2 regions of the Nocardiopsis akebiae genome follow, and region 1 is predicted to be linked to the other one. Evidence: riboswitches for the same ligand, from Rfam matches in the RefSeq annotation. Region 1 holds a riboswitch; the other holds the start of a gene.

Region 1 (5,548 bases):
ACGGAGCCCGCCAGCGCGCTGGCCGCGATAGCCGCCGCCGTGCCGCCGAAGACCACGATGGCGAGCACCGCCCCGGTCGTCGCGCCCGCGCTGACCCCGATGACGTCCGGGCTGGCCAGCGGGTTGCGCGCCAGCCGTTGCAGCAGCGCCCCCGAGAGCGCCAGCGCCGCGCCCACGCCCAGCGCGGTGAGCACACGCGGCAGCCGCATCTGCACCACCACGTGGGTGACCATCACACCGGCACGGCCGGTGAGCGCGTCCACCACCTCGCCCACGGCCAGCTCGAAGTCCCCCAGGGTCAGCGAGACCAGGGCCACCGCCGCGGCCAGGGCGGTGAGGAGGGCGCCGAGCAGCACCGAGGGCCAGTACACCCGCACCGACAGCCCGCCCAGCCGGGCCACCCCAGTCCGGGGGCCCAGGAGCCCGGAACGCGCCGTCACGGCCCCGCCACCCTTCGCCCGCGCACCAGGAGGACGAAGAACGGCGCACCTATGAGAGCGGTCAGGACGCCGACCTGCAACTCCTCGGGACGCGCCACCACGCGGCCCGCGACGTCGGCCGCCAACAGCAGGACGGGCGCCAGCACCGCCGACCAGGGCAGCACCCAGCGGTGGTCGGGGCCGACCAGGACCCGCGCGACGTGCGGCACGGCGACTCCGACGAAGCCGATCGGACCCGCCACGGCCGTCGCCGTCCCGGCCAGGAGCACCACCGCCAGAGCGCTCGCCCCGCGCACCAGCCACAGCCGTGTCCCCAGGGAACGTGCCAGCTCGTCGCCGAGCGCCACCGCGTTCAGGGACCGGGCCGCCGCCACCGCCGCCACCAGTCCCGCGGCCAGGAACGGCAGCGCCTGGAGCAGCACCGCGCCGTCGGCGCCCGCCAGCGATCCCACCACCCAGAACCGGTACTCCTCCAGGCTCGCGCGGTCGCGCAGGACGATCGCCGAGGTCAGCGAGCCCAGCAGCGCCGAGACCGCGGCTCCGGCGAGCGTGAGCCTGACCGGACCGCCGCCCTCCCGGCCCAGCGACCCGGCGGCGTACACCGCGCAGACGGCCGCCGCGGCGCCCGCGAAGGCGAAGCCGACGTAGCCCAGCAGCGAGGACGCACCGAACACGCTGATCGCCAGGACCGCGGCCAGGGAGGCACCCGCGTTGACGCCGAGCACGCCGGGGTCGCCGAGGGGATTGCGGGTCACCCCCTGCGCCAGGACCCCGGATACGCCCAGGGCGGCGCCGACCGCCAGCCCGGCCAGGGTGCGCGGCACACGCAGGTGCCGCACGACCAGGTCGGTGTCCGAACCGGTGAAAGCGGCGTAGGCGAGGTACACGTCGGACACCGACAGCCGCTCGTAGCCGACCAGGACCGACACCAGCAGGGTCGCGGCCAGGACCAGCAGCGCCACCGCCAACCCGGCCGCGCGGGCGCGGGCGCCGACGAGCACCCCGGAGCCGTCGGCGGCGGCCCGCAGTCGGCGCCGGACCCCCGAGGGCACGGTCGTCACGGGCCCCTCGGCCACATGGGGTGCCATCGGCCCGCCTACCCGAACAGGCCGGGGTGCAGGATCCGGGCGACCGTCTCCACCGCGGCCGCGCTGCGCACACCCGCGGAGCGGTCGGCGAAGGTGAACTCCTCCACCTGCCCCTCGGCGACCGCGGTCAGGTTGGCCAGCACGGGGTCGGCCGTGATCCGCTCCACGTCCGGGGCGGCGTCGGCGGCGGTCATCCGCGCGTCGCAGCACACGTCGACCAGGATGAAGTCGGGGTCGCGCGCGATCACGTCCTCGAAGGCCACGTCGTGGTTGCGCCCGCCGTCCAGGTCGGCGAAGGCGTTGACGCCGCCGGCCAGCCGGATGATCTCGGTGGAGAAGTCCTGCCCGCCCGCCACCCGGAACCCCTGGTCGCTGGGGCGGCCGACCATCACCGTGGGCCGGCCCTCCTCGGACACGCGGCCCTCCAGGGCCCGGGCCACCCCGCCTACCGTGACCTCCATGTCCGCGACGACCTCCTCGGCGCGCTCGCGCGCGTCGAACAGCGTTCCCAGGTCCCGCAGGTCGGCGTAGACGCTCTCCATCGTCACCGAGGCCGGGTCGATGGTCGCGTCGGTGCGGCCGTCCCCGCTCGGGCACAGCGGCGCCGGGATCCAGCTGCCGACGCCCAGCTCGCGCAGGGAGGCTCGCGTACCCAGGTTCTCGTCGGTGAACACGTCGTTGAACCCGGCGAGCACGAAGTCGGGCCTGTGGTCGAGCAGCTCCTCGCGGCTGGGCAGGTTGGGGTAGTACTCCTGTCCGGCCTGGGCCTCGGCGTACTCCTCCAAGACGGCGGCGTCCAGGAACGCCGTCCCGACCAGCCGGTCGCTGAGGCCCAGCGCGTGGGCGGTCTCGACGGCGGGCTGGTAGGCGGCGAACACCCGTTCGGGCGGGCTGTCCGCGGCCACGTCGACGCCGCAGTTGCGGATCGCCCCCGCGGCGGCCTCGGGGGAGGGGGCGGCGGTGCCGCCGCAGGCGGTCGCGGCCAGGAGCAGGGCTAGGGCGGCGCAGACGGGCAGGCGGTACCGGACCGCGCGTGCCCCGGTGGGCTTCAACGAACAAACCATCCTTCGTGGTCTGATGACGCGGACGGTCGCAGCCGGTCTCCTGGCTCCCGGAGTCGGGCTCTGGCCCCGCGCCCCCGCCCTTCCCGGGCCGTGTCCGGCCCAGTGGCGTGCGGGAGGCGCCCTCCGGTCACAGTGGCGAGGACCGCGCCGGACTTCCACCGGCTTCCCGTGCACTGCGACGTCGACGATATGGACTTGTGCTGACAGTCAACCGGCCACGGTAGTGCACGCGGGTCCCTTCCGCGAGACCCGATCACCTCCCGGCAGAGGGCCGCGGTCCCGGGAACCACCGGACCGCACGCGTGGTCGGCCCGGGACCGGGAACAGGGAACGCATGGAACTCATCACGGTGGAGGACGTCCGCGCAGCCCGGGAGCGCCTGCGCGGGGAGGTGGTGCGCACCCCGCTCACGGCGGGCCCCGCCGGAGGGCCGCCGTTCCTGCTCAAACCCGAGAGCCTCCAGCCCACCGGGGCCTTCAAACTGCGCGGCGCCGCCAACGCCGTCGCCCTGCTCGACCCCGCCCGGCGCCGCAGCGGTGTGGTGACCCACTCCTCGGGCAACCACGGCCAGGCGCTCGCTTACGCCGCCGCCCGGCAGGGGGCTCCCTGCACCGTCGTCGTCCCCGAGGGCGCGCCCGGGGTGAAGGTCGACCGCATGCGCGCCCTCGGCGCCCGCATCGTCGTGGTCGCCCCCCGCGAGCGGGAGGCCACCGCGCGGCGGCTCCGGGACGAGGAGGGGCTCGCCCTCGTCCCGCCCTTCGACGACCCGCGCGTCATCGCGGGCCAGGGCACGGTCGGCCTGGAGATCCTGGAGCAGTCGCCCGGGGTCGCGACCGTCGTCGTGCCCGTGGGCGGGGGCGGGCTGGCCTCGGGCGTGGCCACCGCCGCGCTGGCCGCCGCGGGCCCGCGGCGCGTCCGCGTCGTGGGGGTGGAGCCCGAACTGGCCGCCGACGCCGCCGAGAGCCTGCGCACCGGGAGCCTGGTCGCCTGGCCGCCCGAGCGCACCCACCGCACCATGGCCGACGGGGTGCGCGTGTGCCTGTCCGAGCTGACCTTCGCCCACCTGCGCGCCCGCCTGGACGAGGTCGTCACCGTGACCGAGGAGGAGATCGCCCGCGCCGTCGCCGCACTCGCCCACGGGGCGCGTCTGGTCGCCGAGCCCAGCGGGGCCCTTGCCGCGGCCGCGGTCCTGGCGGGCCGGGTGCCCACCGCGCCCGGACGCCCGCAGGAGACGGTCGCGGTCGTCTCGGGGGGCAACGCCGACCCGGAGCTGTTCGCCCGCCTGGTGGCGTGAGCCGCGCGACCGGACGCGGCGGAGACCGCCCGCCGGGGCCCGACCGGGCGGTGCCGTCCTCAGGGGCGGGAGCCCCCGCCGCCGGCGGGCCCGCTCCCGTTCACCCGCTCCCGCTCGTCCGCGCCCGCCGCCACGGGGTTCGCGCGTCGGGCGGCGCGTGCGGCGCGGTCCTCGCGGCGGCGCATGGCCATGTCCGACAGGGCGGCCAGACCGAAGGCGATGACGACGGCGGCGACGATCAGCACGGTCCACAGCGCGGTACCGAAGGAATCGGGGTCGATCATGGGTGCTCCGATGGGCTCGGGGGTTGGACGTGCCGACAGCACAACCGTAATAGGCGTTAACTTTCAGACCGACTGTTAGCGGAAGTGAACTGGGTCATATACACGCGTCCGCGCTTCCGCGCGCCGCACACGGCGAGGGCCCGGGACGGCGCCACGTGCCGTCCCGGGCCCTCGCCGGGCGAGCCCGAGCCCCTACAGGATCGACCCCGGGGAGTAGGCGGCCGCCTCCGGGCGCGCGGCCACGATCGCGTCGATCCGCTCCACCACGGCGGCCACCTGGTCGGCGGCGGCACCGGTGAAGGTGATCCGGTCGGCCAGCAGCGCGTCCAGCTCCCCGCGGCCCAGCGGGAAGCGCCCGTCCTCGGCCAGGCGGTCCAGCAGCCGGTTGCCCGCGCCCTCCTGGCGCATGGCCAGGGCCGAGCCCACCGCGTGCTCCTTGATCAGCTCGTGGGCGGTCTCGCGGCCCACCCCGGCGCGCACCGCGGCCATGAGCATCTTGGTCGTGGCCAGGAACGGCAGGTAGCGGTCGAGCTCGGCGGAGACCACCGCGGGGAAGGCGCCGAACTCGTCCAGCACCGTCAGCATCGTCTCCACCAGCCCGTCGAAGGCGAAGAACGCGTCCGGCAGGGCCACCCGGCGCACCACCGAGCAGGACACGTCGCCCTCGTTCCACTGGTCCCCGGCCAGCTCACCGGCCATGGACGCGTACCCGCGCAGGATCACGGTCAGCCCGTTGACCCGCTCGCACGAGCGCGTGTTCATCTTGTGCGGCATGGCCGAGGAGCCCACCTGGCCCTCGGCGAACCCCTCGGTGACCAGCTCGTGCCCGGCCATCAGACGGATCGTCTTGGCCAGCGACGAGGGACCGGCGGCCAGCTGCACCAGCGCGGTCAGCACCTCGAAGTCCAGCGAGCGCGGGTACACCTGGCCCACGCTGGTGAAGCGCCGCTCGAACCCGAGGTGGGAGGCCACCTCGTCCTCCAGCGCGCTCAGCGCGGCGCGGTCCCCGCCCAGCAGGTCCAGCATGTCCTGCGCGGTGCCCACCGGGCCCTTGACGCCGCGCAGCGGGTAACGGGAGATGAGCTCCTCCAGCCGCCCGTGGGCCACCAGCACCTCGTCCGCGATCGACGCGAACCGCTTGCCGAGCGTCGTGGCCTGCGCCGCCACGTTGTGGGAGCGGCCCGCCATCACCGTCTCGCCGTACTCGGCCGACAGCCTCCCCAGCCGGGCCAGCAGGGCCACCACCCGGTCGCGCGCCAGCAGCAGGCTGTCGCGCACCTGGAGCTGCTCGACGTTCTCGGTCAGGTCGCGCGAGGTCATGCCCTTGTGCACGTGCTCGTGCCCGGCGAGGGCGTTGAACTCCTCGATGCGGGCCTTG
Region 2 (5,548 bases), 1.0 Mb from region 1:
GAGCGGCGGCTGCGCGCCGTCGCCGAGGCCGACCTGGCGCTGGCCGTCTACAACCCCGCCTCCCGGTCCCGGACCGAGCAGATCGCCACCGCGCGCCGCGTCCTGCTGGAGCACCGCAGCCCCGACACCGTGGTCGTCGTCGGCCGCGACGTGGGCCGCGACGGCGAGTCCCTGACGGTGACCAGCCTGGGCGGACTCGACCCCGCCGCCGTGGACATGCGCTGCCTGCTCATCGTCGGCGCGTCCGGGACCCGGGTCACCGAGGCGGGCCGCGTGTGGACCCCCAGGTGGGTGAAGCCGTGACCGTGCACTTCGTGGGCGCGGGGCCCGGCGCCGCCGACCTGCTGACCGTGCGCGCCACGCGCATGCTCGCCGGGGCCGACGTGGTGCTCTACCCCGGCACCTACCTGGACCCGCAGGTCCTGACGCACTGCGCGCCCGGCGCGCAGCTGGTGGACACCCAGGGCTTGGACCTGGACCGCATCACCGACCACCTGGTCCGTGCGCACGCGGCGGGCCGCGACGTCGTACGGCTCACCTCCGGCGACCCGTCGCTGTACTCGGCGCTGGCCGAGCAGACCCGCAGGCTGGACGCGCACGGCGTTCCGTGGGACGTCACGCCCGGGGTGCCCGCGTACGCGGCCGCCTCGGCCCTGGCGGGACGGGAGCTGACCGTGCCGCTGGTGGCCCAGTCGGTGGTGCTGACCCGGACGCGGGCCCGCTCGACCGCCATGCCCGGGACCGAGTCGCTGGCCGCGTTCGCCGCGACCCGGGCCACACTGGTGCTGCACCTGGCGATCCGGCGGGTGCGCGAGCTGATGGCCGAGATCGAACCCGAGTACGGCGGCGACTGCCCGGTGGTCGTGGTGTACCGGGCCAGCCAGCCGGGCGAGGCGGTGCTGCGCGGCACGGTCTCCACCGTGGCCGACGCGGTGGAGGAGGCCGGGTTCCGGCAGGCGGCGGTGATCCTGGTGGGGCGGGCGCTCGATCCGGAGACGGGTGGTGAGTCCTACCTCTACGACCCGGCCCGGCCTCGGGTCAGCGGCCCGCCGCCAGGCACCACTGGGTGACCGTGCGGGCGGGCGTCCAGCCGGTGAACGCGCCGATGGGCGCGGTGGTCTCGACCGCGATCCGGGTCAGCTCGCCCCCGTGGCGCCGGTGGGCGTCGGCGAGCAGCTGCTCGGTCTCCAGCGTCACCCCGTGCACCACGATCCGACCTCCCGGCCGCAGCGCCCCCAGACAGGCGTCGAGCACGCCCGGCCGGGTCGCGCCGCCGCCGACGAACACCGCGTCGGGCGCGGGCAGCCCGGCCAGCGCGTCCGGCGCGCGGCCGGTGACCACCTCCAGTCCGGGAACGCCGAGGCGGCCCGCGTTGCGGCCGATCCGCGCGGCCCGTTCGGGGTGGGCCTCCACCGCCGTGGCGGTGCAGGAGGGGTGGGCGCGCATCCACTCCACGCCGACCGACCCCGCGCCCGCGCCCACGTCCCACAGGTGCTGGCCCGGCGAGGGCGCCAGGCGGGCCAGCGCCGAGGCGCGCAGGTCGCGCTTGGTGAGCTGCCCGTCGTGTTCGAAGGCGTCGTCGGGCAGCCCCGCGACCAGGCCGTGGCCGGGCGGGCCGAGGAGTTCCAGGGCCAGCACGTGCAGCGGGGGCACCGCGCCGGGGGGCGAGGCGAGCCAGTGGTCGGCGGTGGTCTCCAGGCGCGACTCGGAGTCCGCGCCCAGGTCGCCCAGCACGGTCATCCGGCTGGCGCCGTAGCCCGCGCCGACCAGCAGGGCGGCGACCGCGGCGGGGGTGGCGCCGTCGGAGGAGAGCACCAGGACGCGGTGGCCGGGGGCGACCTGGCGCAGCAGCAGGCGTGGGTCGCGGCCGACCAGGCCCACCACCGCGCAGCGTTCGGCGGGCCAGCCCATGCGGGCGCGGGCCAGGGCGATCGAGGAGACGGCGGGCTCCACCCGCACGGCGTCCGCGCCCAGCAGGTCGATCAGGGTGGTGGCGATGCCGGAGACCAGGGGGTCGCCGGAGGCCAGCGCCACGGTGGAGGGGGTGTCAGGGGAGGCGCCGTCGGCGGAAGCGGGGTCGGCGGAGGCGGCGTCGAGCGAGGCCAGCAGTGGCGGCAGGCCCTCGCGCAGGGGTGAGGGCCAGGCCAGGCGGCGCTGCCGGGGCCGGTCGGGGAGCATCGTCAGGTGCCTGCGCCCGCCCAGCACCGTGTCGGCGGCCAGGACGAGTGCGCGCAGCCGCTCGGGCAGACCGGACCAGCCGTCCGCGCCGATGCCGACGACGGTGATCCTGGTTTCGGGGGGAGGGGGCGCGTCATCCTTCATTCCTCGGACGCTATCGTGGCGGCAGGCATGAGGTGCCCCAACGACCCAGCCATCGGAAACGGTGGGGACGGCCGACGGGGAGAATCTGGGAAGCCCGGTGAGACTCCGGCACAGGCCCGCTGCGGTGAACCGAGCCTTCCGTCCAGGAAGGACCCGGCAAGTCCGAAGACCGGCCTCGCGCCCGTCCCTTACCGATGGCGACATGAGCGGGAGCCTCTACATGCCATTGCGGTCACCGCACTACCCCTTTTCCGCGATCGTCGGCTGCGACGCCGAGGAACTCGACGACCTGGGCCTGTCCCTCGTCCTCACCAGCGTCTCGCCGGAGATCGGCGGCGTCCTGGTGCGCGGCGAGAAGGGCACCGCCAAGTCCACCGCGGTCCGTGCCCTGGCCTCCCTCCTGCCGCCCGTCGACGTCTACCAGGGCGACCGGTTCTCCGTGGACCCCGCCGACCCGGCGCAGCACTCCCCCGACGGGCCCTTCGGGTCCGGCACGGCCGTGGAGAGCCGCCCGGTGCGCCTGGTCGAACTGCCCGTCGGCGCCACCGAGGACCGCGTGCTGGGGTCCCTGCACCTGGAGCAGGCCCTCACCCACGGCAGGGTCGCCTACGAACCCGGTCTGCTGGCCCGGGCCCACCGCGGCATCCTCTACGTCGACGAGGTCAACCTCCTGCACGACCACTTGGTGGACCTGCTCCTGGACGCCGCAGCCACCGGCCGGGTCACCGTGGAGCGCGACGGGTTCTCCGTGGAGCACGCGGCCCGGTTCCTGCTCATCGGCACCATGAATCCCGAGGAGGGCGAGCTGCGCCCGCAGCTCCTGGACCGGTTCGGGCTCACCGTCGAGGTCGCCGCGCCGTCCGACCCCGCGACCCGCGCCGAGGTGGTGCGCAGGCGCATGTCCCACGACGCCGACCCCGCCGCCTTCGCCGGTCGCTACCACGAGGCGGAGAAGGCCCTGGCCGAACGCATCGCGGCGGCACGGGAGGCGCTGGGCCGGGTGCGCCTGTCCGAGGCGGCGCTGCTGAAGATCGCCGAGGTGTGCGCGGCCTACGACGTGGACGGCCTGCGCGCCGACATCGTGACCGCGCGCACGGCGATGGCGCACGCGGCCTGGGCGGGCCGGACGCGGGTCACCCGGGCCGACATCCGCCGCGCCGCCACGCTCGCCCTGCCGCACCGGCGCCGACGCAACCCCTTCGACGCGCCGGGACTGGACGAGGAGCTCCTGGACCGGATCCTGGGCGACGAGGAACCGCCGCCCGACCCCCCGGAGCCGCCGGGCCCGCGCGGAAGCGACGACGGCGACGGTTCCGAGGCCCCGTCGGACGCACAAGACCCACAGGACCCCTCCGACGACGCCAGCCCCCAGGATCACTCCGGGGACGACGGGCAAGCCCAGACCCCCGGCGCCGAACAGCCCGGCCGGGAGCACTCCCCCGCCTCCGCCGAGCACGCGCCCGACGGCGCCGAGGGCGACTCCGCCGAGCCCCGCCCCTCCGGCGCCCCACCGGCCACCGCCAAGGCCGCCGCCCCCTACCGGACCCGGCTGCTCACCGTGCGGGGCTCCGGCGAGGGCGCCGACGGCAGGCGCAGCCGGGCCGTGGGCGCGCGGGGCCGCCGGATCGGCGCCGCCGCGCCCGGACGGGGTTCGGGCAGCGCCGTCCACCTGGTGGAGACCGTGCGGGCCGCCGCGCTGCGGCCCCAGGAGGGCGGCCGACTGCGGCTGCGCCCCCGCGACCTGCGCGTCGCGGTCCGCGAGGGGCAGGAGACCAACCTGGTGCTGTTCTGCGTGGACGCGTCCGGCTCCATGGCGGCGCGCAGGCGCATGACCGAGGTCAAGACCGCGATCCTGTCCCTGCTCCTGGACGCCTACCGGCGCCGCGACAAGGTCGGCCTGGTCACCTTCCGGGGGCGCGAGGCCGAACTCGCCCTGCCGCCGACCCGGTCGGTGGACGTGGCCGCCGCCCGCCTCGACGACCTGCCCGCCGGGGGGCGCACCCCGCTGGCCGAGGGGCTGGAGGAGGCGGCCCGCGTCCTGCGCCGCGAGCGGCTGCGGGACCCGAGGCTGCGCCCGCTCCTGGTCGTGGTCACCGACGGCCGGGCCACCGGCGGCAAGGGCGCGGTGGGCCGCGCGATGGCCGCCGCCGACCGCGTCGCCGGGCTGGGCGTGACCACCGTCGTGGTGGACGGCGAGTCCGGACCGCTGCGCCTGGGCCTGGCCGCCGCCCTGGCCGCCCGCCTGGGCGCCGACCACATGCCCGTCAGCGAGGTCAGCGCCGACGCGCTGGGCACCGCCGTACGAGAGAGGGCCGCCTGATGCCCAAGGGACAGCCGCTCGTCGTCCCCGACGACGGACTCACCACGCGCCAGCGCCGCAACCAGCCCCTGTTCGCCGTGCACACCGGTGACGGCAAGGGCAAGTCGACCGCCGCGTTCGGCCTCGCGCTGCGCGGCTGGAACCAGGGATGGCGGATCGGGGTGTTCCAGTTCGTCAAGTCGGCGAAGTGGCGCATCGGCGAGCAGACCGTGCTGGAACGCCTGGGCGAGCTGCACGAGCAGACCGGCGAGGGCGGCCCGGTCGAGTGGCACAAGATGGGTTCGGGCTGGTCGTGGAGCCGCCGCAAGGGCGACGCCGAGGACCACGCGGCGGACGCCGCCGAGGGGTGGGCGGAGATCAGGCGAAGGCTCGCCGACCAGACGCACGACCTGCTCATCCTCGACGAGTTCACCTACCCGCTCAACTGGGGGTGGGTGGACGTCGGGGACGTCCTGGCCGCCCTGCGGGACCGTCCCGGCCGCCAGCACGTGGTGATCACCGGCCGCCGCGCCGACCCGCGGCTGCTGGAGGCCGCCGACCTGGTCACCGAGATGACCAAGGTCAAGCACCCCATGGACGCCGGGCGCAAGGGGCAGCGGGGGATCGAGTGGTGACCTCCCCCGGAGCCTGCGGGGGCTCGGCGGAGGGCCGGGGCGCCGGGAGACCGGGGTCGGCCGGGCCGACGCCGCCGGTGCGGTCGACGGCGCTGCCCCGGCTGATGATCGCCGCTCCCATGACCGGGCAGGGCAAGACCACGGTCGCGACCGGGCTGATGGCGGCGCTGCGCGACGCCGGGCACGCGGTGAGCGGGCACAAGGTGGGGCCCGACTACATCGACCCCGGCTACCACGCCCTGGCCACCGGGCGTCCGGGCCGCAACCTGGACCCGCACCTGGTCGGCGAGGA

The links. Region 1 has a riboswitch for cobalamin ahead of KGD83_RS13345 (ABC transporter substrate-binding protein). Riboswitches for the same ligand answer to the same signal wherever they lie in the genome.
Region 2: it holds a riboswitch for cobalamin, as region 1 does, so the genes downstream of both, KGD83_RS17740 (VWA domain-containing protein) here and KGD83_RS13345 (ABC transporter substrate-binding protein) in region 1, are expected to answer to the same signal.

Annotation. Positions count from the first base shown of each region.
Region 1 covers NZ_CP074132.1:3,116,691-3,122,238, forward strand. Annotated here, with positions in the region: gene KGD83_RS13335 (FecCD family ABC transporter permease) at 1-440, opposite strand, end outside; gene KGD83_RS13340 (FecCD family ABC transporter permease) at 437-1,528, opposite strand; gene KGD83_RS13345 (ABC transporter substrate-binding protein) at 1,537-2,580, opposite strand; cobalamin riboswitch at 2,606-2,785, opposite strand; gene KGD83_RS13350 (threonine ammonia-lyase) at 2,927-3,886, shown strand; gene KGD83_RS13355 (histidine kinase) at 3,946-4,170, opposite strand; gene purB (adenylosuccinate lyase) at 4,363-5,548, opposite strand, start outside.
Region 2 covers NZ_CP074132.1:4,125,694-4,131,241, forward strand. Annotated here, with positions in the region: gene KGD83_RS17725 (precorrin-2 C(20)-methyltransferase) at 1-303, shown strand, start outside; gene cobM (precorrin-4 C(11)-methyltransferase) at 288-1,070, shown strand; gene cbiE (precorrin-6y C5,15-methyltransferase (decarboxylating) subunit CbiE) at 1,039-2,322, opposite strand; cobalamin riboswitch at 2,373-2,514, shown strand; gene KGD83_RS17740 (VWA domain-containing protein) at 2,543-4,642, shown strand; gene cobO (cob(I)yrinic acid a,c-diamide adenosyltransferase) at 4,642-5,256, shown strand; gene KGD83_RS17750 (cobyrinate a,c-diamide synthase) at 5,361-5,548, shown strand, end outside.